DNA from 4 places in the Sulfuritortus calidifontis genome. Region 3 is predicted to be linked to each of the others. Evidence: predicted binding sites of a transcription regulator. Region 3 holds the regulator's gene; each other region holds the start of a gene.
The links. The regulator sigma-54, encoded in region 3, starts transcription at its own class of promoters, with help from an activator protein. The targets are predictions, from matches to a motif close to TGGCACNNTTCCTGCT.
Positions count from the first base shown of each region.

Region 1: a site for sigma-54 is predicted at 1,946-1,961, ahead of EL388_RS07560 (ammonium transporter). Genes of this name have one in related genera too.
Region 2: a site for sigma-54 is predicted at 2,173-2,188, ahead of EL388_RS00690 (pilin). Genes of this name have one in related genera too.
Region 4: a site for sigma-54 is predicted at 2,348-2,363, ahead of EL388_RS13080 (TorF family putative porin). Genes of this name have one in related genera too.

Region 1 covers NZ_AP018721.1:1,439,977-1,443,987, reverse strand. Annotated here, with positions in the region: gene EL388_RS07580 (histidine triad nucleotide-binding protein) at 1-210, shown strand, start outside; gene tatA (Sec-independent protein translocase subunit TatA) at 243-467, shown strand; gene tatB (Sec-independent protein translocase protein TatB) at 564-1,025, shown strand; gene tatC (twin-arginine translocase subunit TatC) at 1,028-1,843, shown strand; gene EL388_RS07560 (ammonium transporter) at 1,994-3,196, shown strand; gene EL388_RS07555 (TVP38/TMEM64 family protein) at 3,201-3,902, opposite strand.
Region 2 covers NZ_AP018721.1:120,683-124,693, forward strand. Annotated here, with positions in the region: gene EL388_RS00685 (PglL family O-oligosaccharyltransferase) at 1-1,502, opposite strand, end outside; gene EL388_RS00690 (pilin) at 1,681-2,109, opposite strand; gene EL388_RS00695 (UvrD-helicase domain-containing protein) at 2,315-4,011, shown strand, end outside.
Region 3 covers NZ_AP018721.1:1,941,701-1,945,711, reverse strand. Annotated here, with positions in the region: gene lptC (LPS export ABC transporter periplasmic protein LptC) at 1-108, shown strand, start outside; gene lptA (lipopolysaccharide transport periplasmic protein LptA) at 92-658, shown strand; gene lptB (LPS export ABC transporter ATP-binding protein) at 655-1,377, shown strand; gene EL388_RS09915 (RNA polymerase factor sigma-54) at 1,417-2,820, shown strand; gene ptsN (PTS IIA-like nitrogen regulatory protein PtsN) at 2,879-3,334, shown strand; gene hprK (HPr(Ser) kinase/phosphatase) at 3,322-4,011, shown strand, end outside.
Region 4 covers NZ_AP018721.1:2,589,865-2,593,875, reverse strand. Annotated here, with positions in the region: partial or broken gene EL388_RS14375 (YifB family Mg chelatase-like AAA ATPase) at 1-634, opposite strand, end outside; gene EL388_RS13090 (M48 family metallopeptidase) at 747-1,943, opposite strand; gene EL388_RS13085 (accessory factor UbiK family protein) at 1,943-2,182, opposite strand; gene EL388_RS13080 (TorF family putative porin) at 2,416-3,204, shown strand; gene glnK (P-II family nitrogen regulator) at 3,274-3,612, shown strand; gene EL388_RS13070 (ammonium transporter) at 3,623-4,011, shown strand, end outside.

The sequences.
Region 1 (4,011 bases), 500 kb from region 3:
CCCAAGGTCCACGTCGATTCCCTGTCCGAATGTACTGATGCACATCGGGATATCCTGGGTAAAATCCTTTTGTTGGCGCCCAAGTTGGCCATGGAGCAAGGTCTCAGCACAGGCTTTCGGACTTCGATCAATACGGGCAAGGGCGGCGGCCAGGAGGTGTTCCATCTGCACGTGCACGTGCTCGGTGGCTCCGGTCCCAGACCGTTGTAAGATTGGACGATATTTTTTGAAGGAGCTTTGTGATGGGCGGTTTTAGCATTTGGCATTGGCTGATCGTGCTGGTCGTGGTGCTGCTGGTGTTCGGCACCAAGAAACTGCGCAACATCGGTAGCGACCTGGGTGGCGCGGTCAAGGGCTTCAAGGACGCCATGAAGGAAGAGCAGAACAAGCCGACCGAACTGCCGCGCCAGGGCGAGGCCGGCGGCACCACCATCGAGGGCGAGGTCAAGGACAAGCAAAATAGCTAGTAGCCGGTAGCGAGTAGCCAGTCGCTTCATCGTGCGCCCGTAGGGCGCGGTTTGAACGCCACTCGCGGCTCGATACTTACTACCTGCCTATCCTCTATGTTCGATATCGGTTTTTCCGAACTGCTGGTGATCGGGGTCGTCGCCCTGATCGTCATCGGTCCCGAGCGCTTGCCCAAGGTGGCCCGCACGGCGGGTTCCCTGCTGGGCCGGCTCAACCGCTACGTCAATCAGGTCAAGCAGGATGTCGAGCGCGACATCCACCTGGAGGAGTTGCGCAAGGCGCAGAAGGACTTGCAGGCGACGGCCCAGCGCTTCGAGATTGTCGCCGAAGAGACCGGCGGCAGCGTCAAGGCCGAGGCCAACAAGCTGGAGCAGGCCCTGCAGCAGACCATCGGTTCGATCACACCGCCTGAAGTCGAAGCCGAGACGGAGGCCGAGACGGCTGCCGTCCTGGACGATGCCAGCCTCTTGTCCGAGTCGCCAGCGGAAGAGCCCCCACAGGCGCAGATGGAACTGCCGCTCGAGCCTGAGCCGGCCGACAAGCGCAGGCCCGCCTGACCATGGACAGCCAGGAAACCTTCATTTCGCATCTGATCGAAATGCGTGACCGCCTGCTCAGGGCGGTGCTGGCCTGGGTGATCCTGTTCGTGATCCTGGTGCCCTTCGCCAATGAGCTCTACACGCTGCTGGCCGAGCCGCTGCTGAGCAAGCTGCCCAAGGGCGGCCAGATGATCGCCACCGAGGTGGTCACCCCCTTCTTCGTGCCGATCAAGGTGGCGATGATCACCGCCTTCCTCGGCGCATTGCCCTACATCCTGTACCAGGCCTGGTCCTTCGTCGCCCCCGGCCTGTATGCCCATGAGAAGAAATTCATCCTGCCGCTGGTAACGGCAAGCGTGCTGCTGTTCCTGTGCGGTATGGCCTTCGCCTACTTCTTCGTCTTCCCCGTGGTGTTCGGCTTCATCGTCAGCGTGGCGCCGGCCGGGGTGGCGGTAATGACCGACATCAACAAGTACCTGGATTTCGTCATTACCCTGTTCATAGCCTTCGGCATCACCTTCGAGGTGCCCATCGTGGTGGTGGCCTTGGCCAGGATGGGCATGGTCAGCGTCGAGCAGTTCAAGCAGGCGCGGCCGTATGTCATTGTCGGTGCCTTCATCATCGGCGCCATCTTCACCCCGCCGGACGTGATTTCGCAGATCATGCTGGCTGTACCGCTGTGGCTACTTTATGAACTGGGTGTGCTGGTGGCCGGCCTGATGGAGAAGAAAAAGGTCGAGGCCGAGGCAGCGGAGGAGGAGGCCTACCGGCCTTTATCCGAAGATGAACTCGAGGCCGAGCTGGACCGAATGGAGAACGAGCAAGATCGTCGCTGAATTTGCACCTTGGCTGTGCATTTGAGCAATCAACGCCCCGTCATGGGGCGTTTTGTTTTGGTGCGGTTTTCATAACCCATTGATTTATAGTGCACCATAATAAGGCACGGGTCTTGCTAGCCATTATCCGATTCTCTATTGGAGGTGGTAATGGACGTATTCAAATCCGGTGCCGACGTGGTGTTCCTGCTTTTGGGGGCGGTCATGGTCCTGGCCATGCACTCGGGCTTCGCCTTCCTGGAACTGGGCACGGTACGCAAGAAGAACCAGGTCAACGCCCTGGTGAAGATATTGACCGACTTCAGTGTCTCCACCATCGCCTATTTCTTCATCGGCTACAGCCTGGCTTACGGCGTCGATTTCATGACCGGGGCGAGCGCGCTGAGCCAGAAGAACGGCTACGACCTGGTGAAGTTCTTCTTCCTCCTGACCTTCGCCGCCGCCATCCCGGCCATTATTTCCGGCGGCATCGCCGAGCGGGCCAAGTTCAATCCGCAACTGGCGGCCACCTTCATCCTGGTCGGCTTCGTCTATCCCTTCTTCGAGGGCCTGGTCTGGAACAACAATCTCGGGTTCCAGGATTGGCTCAATGCCGCCTTCGGCGCCAAGTTCCATGATTTCGCCGGCTCGGTGGTGGTACACGCCGTGGGTGGTTGGATCGCGCTGCCCGCCGTGCTCCTGCTCGGCGCCCGGCGTGGCCGCTACCGCCAGGACGGGCTGGTGTCGGCCCACCCGCCTTCGAGCATTCCCTTTCTGGCGCTGGGGGCCTGGATCCTCACCGTGGGCTGGTTTGGTTTCAACGTCATGTCGGCCCAGAGCGTCGAGGCCGCCTCGGGGCTGGTCGCGGTCAATTCCTTGATGGCCATGGTCGGCGGCACCCTGGCGGCCCTGGTGGCCGGCCGCAACGATCCAGGCTTCATTCACAACGGGCCCTTGGCCGGACTGGTCGCCGTCTGTGCCGGTTCCGATCTGATGCACCCGGCCGGCGCCCTGGCCACGGGCGCGGTGGCCGGCGCCTTGTTCGTCTGGATGTTCACCATCACCCAGAACAAATGGCGGATCGACGACGTGCTCGGGGTCTGGCCGCTGCATGGCCTGTGCGGCGCTTGGGGCGGCATCGCGGCCGGCCTCTTCGGCCTGCAGGCCCTGGGCGGCATCGGCGGCGTCAGCCTGGCCGCGCAGGGGCTCGGCACCTTGCTCGGCATCGCGGTGGCCCTGATCGGGGGATTTGTGGTTTATGGCGTGCTCAAGCTGGCGGTGGGCATCCGCCTCGACGCCGAGGCCGAGTTCAACGGCGCCGATTTGTCCATCCACAGGATCTCGGCCACGCCGGAGCGGGAGACCAACTGGTAAACGGTCAGTCCTGGGCGTCGGGAACTTCGCCCAGCTTGGCGTCGACCTCTTCGTCGAAGCTCTTGCCGTGGCGGAAGCGGCGATAGAGCTGGGTGCCCAGGATGCCGGCCACGATAAACAGGGCGACGGCGAGGACGATGCGCCAAGTGCTGTCGACCTGGACCCCGCCGCCGACCAGGGCGAAGATCAGGCTCTGCGGCAGGTAGCCGAGCAAGGAGCCGGCGAAGAAGGGGAGGGCGCGCACGCTGGAGACGCCGGCCACGAGATTGGTGACCAGATTGCTGCCTACCGGCAGCAGCCGGATGAGCAGGGTCATGCTGAACGGATTGCTCTGGACGAAGTCGTCCAGCTTGCGGATCCGACCCGAGTAGCGCTCCGCCACCAGCGAACGTCCGACCAGGCGGGCATAGTAGAAGGCCAGCAGGCAACCGAGTCCGGCAGCCAGGGTGGCCAGCAGGGTACCGGCCAGAATGCCGTAGGCATAGCCGCCAAGGAAGGCGATGAGTTGGCGGGGCAGGCCGATGGCGGTGGCCAGGCCGCCGATCGCCAGAAACAGCAGATCGCCGTTCAAACCCTGGCCGCGCACCTCGCGGTCGATCCATTTCTCATCGAGCAGGTTGGCCAACTGGGTCGTTTCGATCAGATAGCCCAAGGCTGCCAGAGAGGCAATGACGATCAGGCCGCGCAGGATGAAGCGATATTTCATGAAAATACTTGGGGAAACCGGGTCGGGTCGAAGGCGGCCAATTCTAGCATCCACCGACGTCCGCCCCGGCCTGAAAGGCCTGGGCGCCTTGTTTTGACATCAGGTTCCG
Region 2 (4,011 bases), 900 kb from region 3:
GCGCGCATCGCGAGTTTAAGCTGAGCCTGAGCCTGAGCCTGTTCGCCGACCAAACTGAGTAGCAAGGCTTGCCGATAGACATAGCCGGGCGCCGCGATGGTGTGCATGGCTTGGATATTGAATTGCAGCATCATCGGCCATTCTTGCGGCCGTTCGAGGCTAACCGGCAACAAGGCGAAAAAGACGTCGATTTGCGGCTGGAATATGCGCGCCTGCTGCGCGTCGGTCAAATATCCGATCAGGCGCTGCCGGTCTGAATGGCCCGGCCCCTGCGGCCTATGCTGGTAGGCCTGCTCCAGGCTGCTATAGGCATGAAGCCATAAACCCAGCAGGCCGATGCCCAGCAAGGATGTCAGGGTCGAAAGGACGCGCAGACCCTGTGCCCTTAATCTCGGCGGCAGGGACGAATCGTCGACGATGGCCAGCAAGACGGCGGCAGGCCCCCAGAAGTGGGCATACCAGAGAGGGAATTCGAGCAGGCTGTGGATGCCGAGAATGCTTAGCAGCGACCACAACCACCATCGTTCGATCGAAAGCGACGATTTCATGTTGCGGTACAGCCAATAGCCGCCGCCGAGGACGAGTGCGATGCCGCCCAGGCCGAACTCGGCCATCAAGTGTATGGGCAGGTTGTGGGCATTGTTGTAGGGCTGCAGTTGCAGGGCGCTGGTGGGGGCCGCCGCCACGCGGAGAAAATTCTCCCAGGCGAAGTTCTGGTAACCGACGCCCAGCCACGGTGAGTGGCTGAACATCGACCAGGCGTGGGCCCAAATTTCTTCCCTGGCCCCCAGGCCGCTGGCCGAGGCCAGGCGCACATTGGGGGTCACGACGGCGGCCCAGGACGCGAGGATTTCCTGGATGCCGAAGAACAGGGGCAGGCAGACTAGGCTGCTATAGGTCAGCCAGCGGCTGGCGGCGTTGCCCTGCTTGCGGTGCAGCAGCAGGGCAAGCACTGCCAAGGTGCCCAGGTAGAGCCAGCTGCTCTTGGAAGAAGATAGGGCCAAGCCGGACAACAGGCCCAGGCCGAGAGTCATGCCCAGGCCCCAGTGCAGGCGTCGGGTTGCCGACAGATAGAGCAGGGAGCCGAGGGCAAGCGCCTGGTGGTCGGCAAACTGATTCGACTGGGACAGATTGCCATAGGCGGGTATGCCGGGCGCCTTGTTGGTGACCATGGCATCGAGAAAGCTGTGGATTTGCCAGGTCTGGAGCACGGCGGCCAGGGTGTTGAGGCAGCCACCAATCAGCAGGGCCCAGGCGATCAGGGCCGACAATCGGCTCAGGCCCATTCGGTCGAGCAGCGATCGCGCGGCCAGCATCAGCAGCATGCCCCAAGCCAAGTAGAGCACGGCCAGAAAAGCCTGGCCGGGGTAGCGAATCAGGCCCAGTACCGCTTGAACGGTCAGCAGCAAAATCAAGCCAAGGGGCAGCAGGATGACACCGGGCAGCCTCAGTTCGCCGCCATGGTGCGCCGCGATAAGCGGCAGCAGGGCCAGCAGGCCCAAGGCGCCGGCCAGCCACTCGTTATAGAAACTCGGGATGGGCGGCAGATGGCTGGGCGCGAGAAAGGGCAGACAGAACAGGCCGGCCAGGCCGAGCAATTCGAAGGGCTTGAGTTGATTCATGTTTCGTCGGGCAAAAAAAACCGCCCCTAAGGGCGGTTTGATCGAAAGGCTCAATCCATTATTGGCAGGCCGTGGGGCGGTAATCAGGTTCTAGCGTGCCACCATTACAGGCCCAGGTTTTGCCGCCATCGTTGGTTTGTAGTTGTACGGTATCGCCGGAGATGACAGAAGCGACGCCGGTGGTCTTCATCGTGGCCTCCAGGATCAGTTGCGAGGCAGTCGGGCTACCGGAAACGGCGATGGAGTTGACATACTTGCCAGTGGTGGTGGCGGTGCTGGGCACGGTGTAGCTGGCCAGGGTGCCATTGTTCTGGAAGGCCTCGGCGGCGCTGGCTTTGATGCCGTCGAGCAGGATGAAGGCCTCGGACGCCTGGGCGCGGGCGGTATAGCTCTGGTAGGCCGGGATGGCGACGGCGGCGAGGATGCCGATGATGGCCACCACGATCAGAAGTTCGATCAGGGTGAAGCCGGCTTGGACTTTGCGCATGGCTTGCATAGTGAATCTCCTAAAAAATAAGCGGGTAACCGCTTGGCGCGGCCCGGTATGTGCAGCCAGAAGCGTGCCAGCCTCGTCGATCACAATATAATCAATAAGTTACGCAGATTGCGTGGTAGAAATGCTCTTGAGGACTGACAATTTGCGTCACTTCGACTGACCGGGCACGTCAATCCCGGCCGATTACAATCCCGCCATGACCGCCGCGCCGTCTCCCCTGATTGCCGCCCTCGACCCTGGCACCAATGCCGTGGTCGAGGCCTGTGCCGGCAGCGGCAAGACCTGGCTGCTGGTCTCGCGCATGATCCGGCTGCTGCTGGCCGGGGTCGAGCCTTCGGAGTTGCTGGCGATCACCTTCACCCGCAAGGCGGCGGGCGAGATGCGGGCGCGGTTGCTGGAATGGCTGGAACATCTGGCACTGGCCGATGAGGCCGAGGTGCTCGCATTCCTCACCCAGCGCGGCTTGAGCGCGGCCGAGGCGAAGGCGCTGCTGCCCAAGGCGCGCGGCTTGTTCGCCGCCGTGGTCGATGCCCGGCCGGGGCCGGAGATCACCACCTTCCACGGCTGGTTCTTGAAGCTCTTGGCCCACGCCCCGCTCATGCAGCGGCCGCCGGCCATGCTGATCGAGAGCACCGCCTTGCTGCTGGACGAGGCCTGGCTGGGCTTTGCCGAGTCGCTGCGCGACAAGCCGGGCGCGCCCGAGGAGGCCGCCTTCCGCGCCCTGGTCACCGAGCTGCCGCTGGCCAGCGTGCGTGAGCTCTTGAGTAATTTCGTGCACAAGCGGGCCGAGTGGTGGGCCTGGGCCGAGGGCCGGACCGAGCCGCTGGCCGAGGCGGTGGCCGGGTTGAGTGAACTGGCCGGCGTCGACGAATCGGACGATGTGCTGACGCCGCTTATGGCCGATGAGATCTTCGCGGCAGCGCTGCGCGAGTATTTGCCGCTGCTGGCCAAGAACGGCGAGGGCGTGAAGGAGGCCGCGGAGCGGGCGGATCATTTACAAAAGGCGTTAAGCCACTTGGCTGGCAACCCTTCCCTCACCCCCGGCCCCTCCCCCGAGGGGGGAGGGGGGAACATCCCCTCTCCCTCCGGGAGAGGGGTAGGGGTGAGGGAGTGTTTTGAGTTGTTGCAGGCCGCTCTGCTCACCCAAAAAGGCGAGCCGCGCGCCTGGAAGGCCTCGAAAGAGATGGACAAGCGCCTGGCGCCGGCCACGAGCGCGCAGTTCCTGGAGCTGCATGGCCGTCTGTGCGATCGCGTGCTCGCCACCCAAGCGCGACTCGACGAACAGGACGCGCTGAAACTCAACCGCTGGGGCCTGACCGCCGGCCTCGCCTTTCTCGATTTCTACCAGCAACTCAAGGCCGAGCGCGACGGCCTCGACTTCACCGATGCCGAGTGGGAGGCCTGCCGCCTGCTCGGCGACGAGGAGACCGCCGCCGCGATCCAGATGAAGCTGGACGCCCGTTACAAGCACCTGCTGCTCGACGAATTCCAGGACGCCAACCCGCTGCAGTGGCGCATCCTGCGCCAGTGGCTCGCGGCCTACGGCGGCGCCGGCGAGCGGCCGACGCTGTTCGTGGTGGGCGACCCCAAGCAGTCGATCTACCGCTTCCGCCGGGCCGAGCCGCGGGTGCTGGCCGAGGCGCGCGGCTTTCTCGAACGCCACTTCGACGCGAAATACTTTCCCCAGAACGAGACCTGGCGCTGTGCGCCCAGGGTGGTCGCCTGGGTCAACGCCATGCTGGGCGGCCGGGCGGATTACCCGATCTTCGCCGAACATACAGCGCACCAGGCGCAACTGCCTGGCTGGTGCGAGGTGATCGCGGTCCCCCTGCCGGCCTCCCCCACGTGTGGGGGAGGGGAAAACCCCCTCCCCGCTGGCGGGGAGGATAGGGG
Region 3 (4,011 bases):
CGCCAGGCCGGCTCGAATATCCAGGCCGGATCCATGGTGGCCGAGGGCGAGGATCCGATCATCCGCTTCGGCGGGAAAGTGAGAAGCGTCTATGAAAAACGCGGCTGAGCGCATTGTTTCCCTGTGTCTGTGCGGTGCGCTGGCCCTGCTGGCCGCGCTGCCGGCGCGGGCGGAGAAGGCGGACCGGGACAAGCCAGTCCATGTCGAATCGGACACCCTGAAGGTGGACGACGCCAAGCAGACGGCGGTCTACGAGGGTAACGTGGTGCTGACCCAGGGCACGCTGCTGCTCACCGCCGACCGGCTCGACGTCCGCCAGGACGAGCAGGGCTTCACCTCGGGCGAGGCCCACGGCCTGACCAAGCCGGTTTATTTTCGCCAGAAGCAGGAGGCGCGCGACCAGTATGTCGAGGGTGTGGGCAAGCGCATCGATTACGATGCGGTCACCGACATCGTCAAGCTGATCGGCAATGCCCGACTCAAGCGCGGCGACGAGGAGGTGCGCGGCAATCTGATCATCTACGACGCCAAGGCCGAGACCTATCGCGCGGTCGGCAATGAGCCGACCAGCGGCCCGGGCCGGGTGCGCGCGGTGATCAAGCCCAAGCGCAAGGAGGCCGGCACCGCTCCGGCCCAGCCGGTGGGGGCCAAGCCATGAGCTGCCTGCGGGCAGAGGGTCTGCGCAAGCGCTACAAGTCACGCGAGGTCGTGCGCGACGTCTCGTTCGAGGTGAACAGCGGCGAGGTGGTGGGCCTGCTCGGTCCCAACGGCGCCGGCAAGACCACCTGCTTCTACATGGTGGTCGGCCTGGTCCGGGCCGACGGCGGCAGGATCGCGCTGGATGATGCCGAACTGACCCACCTGCCGGTCTACCAGCGCGCCCGCAAGGGCCTGAGCTACCTGCCGCAGGAGGCCTCGATCTTCCGCAAGCTCACGGTGGCCGACAACATCGCCGCCGTGCTCGAGCTGCGCGGCTATGACGAAGGTCGGGTGCGCGAGCACCTGGAATACCTGCTGGAAGACCTGCATATCACCCATCTGCGCGATGCCCAGGCAGTTAGCCTGTCGGGCGGCGAGCGCCGGCGGGTGGAGATCGCCCGCGCCCTGGCCCTGCAGCCGCGCTTCATCCTGCTCGACGAGCCCTTCGCCGGTATCGACCCGATCTCGGTGCTCGACATCCAGAAGATCATCCGCTTCCTCACCGAGCGCGAGATCGGCGTGCTGATCACCGACCACAACGTGCGCGAGACCCTGGGCATCTGCGACCGGGCCTACATCATCAACGAGGGTTGCGTCCTGGCCGCCGGTGGCCCGGACGAGATCATTTATAATGACGAGGTCAGGAAGGTCTACCTCGGTGAACACTTCCGCCTCTAATTCGCGCACGATTCTTTCCTTCTCGAGACGGCTTCAGCCGTGAAGCAAAGCCTTCAACTCCGACTCAACCAGCAGCTTACGCTGACGCCGCAATTGCAGCAGTCGATCCGCCTGCTGCAGCTGTCGACGCTGGAATTGCAACAGGAAATCAGCCAGGCTTTGCAGGACAACCCCATGCTGGAGCGGGCCGATGTCAGCGAGGGGGAGGGCGGTGATTACGAGACCACGGAGCCTGCGCCGGAGTCGGGTGGTCTGGAGTCGGAAGAGGTCTATGCCGAATTGGCCTGGGGCGACCGCAGCGTGGCTGGGCCCGGCAGCGGCGAGGACGACGACGAACTCGGTTTTCAGCAGCCCGATGCCAGCCAGGCCGGCCTGCGCCAGCACCTACTCGACCAGCTCTCGCTCACGCCCGTCGCCGAGCGCGACCGCCGGCTGGTCGCCCTGCTGATCGATGCCCTCGACGAGGACGGCTACCTCACCGTCAGCCTGGAAGAACTGGCCGAGATGCTGCCCGAGGACGCGGAATATGACCTGGTCGAACTCGAAGCGGCGCTGAAACTGCTGCAAAGCTTCGATCCGGTCGGGGTCGGCGCCCGCGACCTGGCCGAATGCCTGTGCCTGCAACTGGCCACCCTGCCGCCGGAGACCCCCTGGCTGGCCGAGGCCAGGCGCTTGGCGCGCGAAGGCCTGAAGATGCTGGCCGAACACGAATACGGCAAGCTGAAGAAATGGCTGGGCATTGCCCTCGATGCCGACTTCCAGGCGGTGCGGGCGTTGATCACTGGCCTGAACCCGCGGCCGGGCGCCCGCTACGCCGAGGTCAGCGCGCAATACGTGGTGCCCGACGTGCTGGTGCGCAAGCTGCGCGGCCAGTGGCAGGCCAGCCTCAATCCGGCCGCCATGCCCAAGCTGCGCATCAACGAGATGTACGCCGGCATTCTGCGCCAGAACCGCGCCGGCGGCAGCCTGCAGACCCAGCTGCAGGAGGCGCGCTGGCTGATCAAGAACGTGCAGCAGCGGTTCGAGACCATCCTGCGCGTGGCCCAGGCCATCGTCGAGCGCCAGCGCCTGTTCTTCGAGCATGGGCCGACCGCCATGCGGCCCCTGGTGCTGCGCGAGATCGCCGAGCAGCTCGACCTGCACGAATCGACGGTCTCGCGGGTGACCAGCCAGAAATACATGCTCACCCCGCGTGGCCTGTTCGAATTCAAGTATTTCTTCTGCAGCTCGCTGGGCACGGAAGAGGGCGGCGCCACCTCCAGCACGGCGATCAAGGCCTTGATCAAACAGGCGATCGAGGCGGAGAATCGCGGCCAGCCGCTGTCCGACAGTGCCATATCGACTATGCTGGGTAAGCAGGGTTATGTTGTCGCCCGCCGCACCGTTGCCAAATATCGCGAACAGATGCAAATTCCGCCGGCCAACCAGCGCAAGTCGATATGACCGTCATTTTTCGTTTGCTTGAACCCTTGTTCTGCCGCCCGCCCTGCCAGAGGTGACCATGAACCTGATCAGCCCTTTACTGAAACCGGAAAACGTCCTGGCCGGCCTTGAGGCAGGTAGCCGCAAGCGCCTGTTCGAGGAGGCGGGCCGTCTGTTCCAGATCAGCTACGGGGTGCCGGCGAACGAGGTATTCGAGAGCCTGCAGTCTCGTGAGAAGCTGGGCTCGACCGCTTTGGGTTACGGCATCGCCATTCCCCATGGCCGGATCAAGGGTTTGAAGGACACCGCCTGCGCCTTCATCCGCCTGAAGGCGCCGATCGACTTCGACGCCCCGGACGGCATGCCGGTCGACCTGGTCTTCGTCCTGCTGGCCCCGGCGGCGGCCACCGACCTGCACCTACAGATACTGGGCGAGCTGGCGCAGATGTTCAGCGAGAAGACCATGCGCGATCAGTTGCGTGCCGCGCCGGATGCCGCCGCCCTGCACCGCCTGGTCAGTGAATGGACAGCCTGAGCCCGTTCATCACCGTCGATCAACTGTACGAGCTGGCCCGGGAGCAGGTGCCGCTCGACTGGGTTGCCGGCCGCGCGGGTGGTGGGCGCAAACTGACCTCGGACTCGGTGGAGAAATCCGCCTTCGCCCTGATCGGCTATTTCAACCTGGTCCATCCCAATCGCATCCAGATCCTCGGCAATGCCGAGATGGGCTATTTGCGCAGCCTGCCGACCGACGGCCAGGCGCTGGCGATCAACAACCTGCTTGCCAGCGAACTGGCGGTGGTGGTGGTGGCCAACGGCGAGCAACCGCCGCCGACCCTGCTGAGCATGGCCGAGGAGCGGCAGATTCCGGTCTTCGTCTCCCCGGAGTCGAGCACCTACCTGATGCGCATCCTGTCGCATGTGATCAGCCAGGCCCTGGCCGTCTCGGTCACCCTGCACGGCGTCTTCCTCGAGGTCGCCGGTCTCGGCGTGCTGATCACCGGCGCCGCCGCCACCGGCAAGAGCGAACTGGCGCTGGAACTGATCAGCCGCGGCCACCGCCTGGTGGCCGACGACATCCTCGAGGTTTATGCCGTCTCCCCCGACACCCTGGAGGGCCGCTGCCCGGAACTGCTGCGCGGCTTCATGGAGGTGCGCGGCCTGGGCGTGCTCGATATCCGTCGGCTGTTTGGCGAGGCGGCGGTCAAATTC
Region 4 (4,011 bases), 650 kb from region 3:
GGCCGCCGGCGGCGGCGACCTCCAGGGCCCGGCGCGGGCCGGCCTGGCCTTTGACGTCGGCGAGGTCGGGGTAATCCGCCGCGTTATGGCTGGGCGCCTCTGCCCCGGCCTGGGCCAGGGCCGTGCGCTCGGCCAAGTGGGCGCAGACCTCGAGCAGCGAGCGGGCGCTGAGAATCTCGGCGGCCTCGGCCAAGGCGGCTTCCCGGGCGCTGGACTCGGGCAGGATGAAGGCGCGGCCGGAGCCACTGGCAGCCAGCACCATGGCCAGCGCACCGCGCACCGGGCGCAATTCGCCGGTCAGCGCCAGTTCGCCGGCGAATTCGTAGTGGTCGAGCTTGTCGCTGGGAATCTGGCCCGAGGCCGCCAGCAGGCCGAGCGCGATCGGCAGATCGAAACGGCCGGATTCCTTGGGCAGGTCGGCCGGCGCCAGGTTGACCGTGATGCGCCGGGCGGGAAACTCGAAGCCGGATTGCAGGATGGCGGCGCGCACCCGGTCGCGCGCCTCCTTCACCTCGGTTTCGGGCAGGCCGACCAGGGTGAAGCTGGGCAGGCCGTTGGCCAGGTGCGCCTCGACCACGACCTGAGGCGCTGCCATGCCGCTGGCGGCCCGACTGTAGAGCACAGCCAAGCTCATATGATGTTGCTCCCTGTCAGTTTATTGTTCGGCCGCTTGTGGGCCGTCAGGCCGAGTGGGCTCGGCTTCTGTCGCTATCGTAAACCTTGGGCTTGGTCTGGCCAAGCCGACGTCAGCGCAGGCGGCGCAAGGCTTGCTGCGCCTGCTCCGGCAGACGCACGTCGCCGCAGCGCTCGCTTGCCGTCGCGCACAGACCCTGGTGCTGTGCGAGCTGGACAGCCAGTTGGTAGTAGCGCCGCGCGGCCAGCGGCTGGCCCAGGCCTTCGGCCGCAGCGCCGAGGTAATACCAGGCCAGATCCTCGGCCTGGCCGATGGCCAGCACGGCACGGGCCAGCTCTTCCCACTTGCGGCCCTGGTGTAGCCGGCTGAGTTCGGCCAGGCGGGCCTCGAACTGCTGGCGGCAGTCCTTGCAGTCCAGATAGGCCTCGCCCTGCTTGAAGCGCTCCCAAACCCCGGTTGTCGAAACCGGCTGGACAGCCTCATGGCGCTTGGCCAGGCGGGACTGCACCACTGGCGGCTTGGCCTGCGCGGCTTGGTAAAGCGGCTCCATCTGCGGCACCAGGGCCGCTAGTTCGTCCAGGCGCTTGGCCGGTGCGGGGTGGGTGGACAGCCAGTCGAAGCGGCCGCGGCTGCCATCGTTCTCGATCATCTTGCGCCAGAGCGTGGGCGCGGCCTTGGGGTCGAAGCCGGCGCGGGCGGCCAGTTCGATGCCGATACGGTCGGCCTCGGTCTCGGCCTCGCGGCTGTTGGGCAGCTGCCAGGCGAGCAGGGCGGCGAGCTGGCCGACCTGCTGGTTGCGCTGGCCGTTGTTGCCCGAGGCGGCACCGATCACGCCGACCAGGACGTCGCTGGCCAGGCCGACCGACATCTTCTCGGCGCCGTGGTTGGCCAGGGCGTGGGCGATCTCGTGGCCCATGACTTGAGCGAGTTCGTCGTCGCTGGCGTGCAGCTTGTCGATCAGGCCGGTGTAGATGGCCATGCGGCCGCCGGGCAGGCAGAAGGCGTTCACCGTCTTGGGCTCGTCGATCACCGCGACCTGCCAGTCCCAGCGCTCGGTCTCCGGCCGGTAGCGGATGGCCTGGGTAATCAGACGGTCGGTGATGCCGTTGATGCGCGCCTGGATCGCGGGGTCGTTGTTGAGTTTGCCTTTTTTCGCCCAGGGGGCGAGCTCGGCCCGGTAGGCCTGGCTCGATTGCGCGATGGCCTGCGATTCCGAGATCAGGATGAGCTGCGAGCGCCCGGTGATCGGGTTGCTCGTGCATCCGATCAGGGTGGCGGCGAGCAGGGCCGCGCTGAAGCTGCGCCTCATTACGCCGGGCGGTCTTGTTCCAGCTTGGCCAGGCGCTCTTCCAGGGCGGTCAGCTTCTCCCGGGTGCGGGCGAGCACCTGGGCCTGGACGTCGAATTCCTCGCGGGTGACCAGGTCGAGTTTGCCCAGCAGGCCGGTCAGCGTGGCCTTGAGATTCTTTTCGATGTCCTTGGCCGGACTGGCGGCGATGACTTCGGAGACCTTGGCGTTGATCTCGTCGAGCAGTTTGTTGGCGAGCATGGGGTGACCTCATGAATGAATGGCTCGCAGTTTAGCAAAGCGCTTCTAAGATGGCCGGCACCGCCGTGGTGCATGACGGGCCGTGGCTGCACCAGGCTTGGGCAAGATGGCGGCGCAATTTTGCCAATGCGCGTTATCTATATGTTTTATAAGCATTAAAACTTCTGGCACGGCAAATGCTAACGAGAGGTCGTGCGCTATTGCACTTCCATTTGCAACCGAGGAGTTTAGCGATGAAAAAACTGTATGCCTCTCTGGTCCTGGCGGGTCTGGTGACGGTACCGAGCCTGGCGGCCGCGGCCGACAGCCCCCACACCCTTACCGGTAACGTTTCCCTGACCAGCAACTATCTGTTCCGCGGCATCTCCCAAACCGGTGGCGACCCGGCCATCCAGGGTGGTCTGGACTACAGCCATAGCAGCGGTTTCTACCTGGGTACCTGGGCTTCCAACGTGGGCTGGATCGAAGACTATCAGGGCTACGATTCCGGCAACCTGGAGATCGACCTCTACGGTGGCTACCGTGGCAGCTTCGAGAAGGCCGGCATCAGCTATGACCTGGGCGTGATTGGTTACATCTATCCGGGCGACCGGAACAGCGCGATAGTTCCCGATGCCGACACCACCGAGGTCTATGCCGCCTTGGGTTGGAAGTGGTTCACCGTCAAGTACTCCTATGTCGTCAGCGACGGTGCCTTCGGTTTCGGCAAGCCGGCCGGCACCAAAGACGCGACCGGTTCCGATTATTGGGACCTCTCGGCCAGCCTGCCGATCGGCGAGACCGGCCTGACCGTTGGCGCGCACTGGGGCACGTTCAGCTTCGACAATTACAAGAACCAGGACTACGACGACTGGAAGGTCAGCTTGACCTATGACATGGGCAAGATGTCCAACGTGATGTCCGGCGTCACGGTCGGCGTGGCCTATTCGGACACCAATGCCAAAAAGGCAAACTGGACCGATGCCAACGGTGAATACCTGGGTGATGGTACCGCCTTCTTCTGGATTTCCAAGGCGCTTTGATCCACTGGTAGACCGGAGCTGCGCCATCACTCACCCCGGTCTTCCCCCCGTGCAAAGTTGGGAGACGACATGAAATTCGTTACCGCAATCATCAAACCCTTCAAGCTCGACGAGGTGCGCGAGGCCCTGTCCGCCATCGGCGTGACCGGGATCACCGTCACCGAGGTCAAGGGCTTCGGCCGGCAGAAGGGACATACCGAACTCTACCGCGGCGCCGAGTACGTGGTGGACTTTCTGCCCAAGGTGAAGATCGAGGTGGCCGTGAAGGCAGAGATGCTCGAGCAGGTCATCGAGGCGATCATGAAATCGGCCCAGACCGGCAAGATCGGCGACGGCAAGATCTTCGTCTACGACCTGGAACAGGTTGTCCGCATCCGCACCGGCGAGTCCGGCGACGCAGCCATTTAAGGAGACGACCATGCGACGTTTGCTAGCTGTACTGAGTCTGGTGGGCCTGCTCGGCCTGTCCGGCATGAGCTTCGCCGAAGAACCGATGCCGGCCCCGGCGCCGGTTGCCGCCGCCGAGGCTGCGCCTGCGCCCGACGCGGCTGCCCCTGCTCCGGCCCCGGCTGAGGCGGCTCCCGCCGCCGCGCCGACCCCGGACAAGGGCGACACCACCTGGATGCTGGTGTCCACCCTGCTGGTGATCCTGATGACCATCCCCGGCGTCGCCCTGTTCTATGGCGGTCTGGTGCGGTCGAAGAACATGCTGTCGGTGCTGACCCAGGTGTTCGCCATCTTCTGCCTGGTCGCCATCCTCTGGGTGGTGTACGGCTACAGTTTGGCGTTCACCGCCGGCGGCGATCT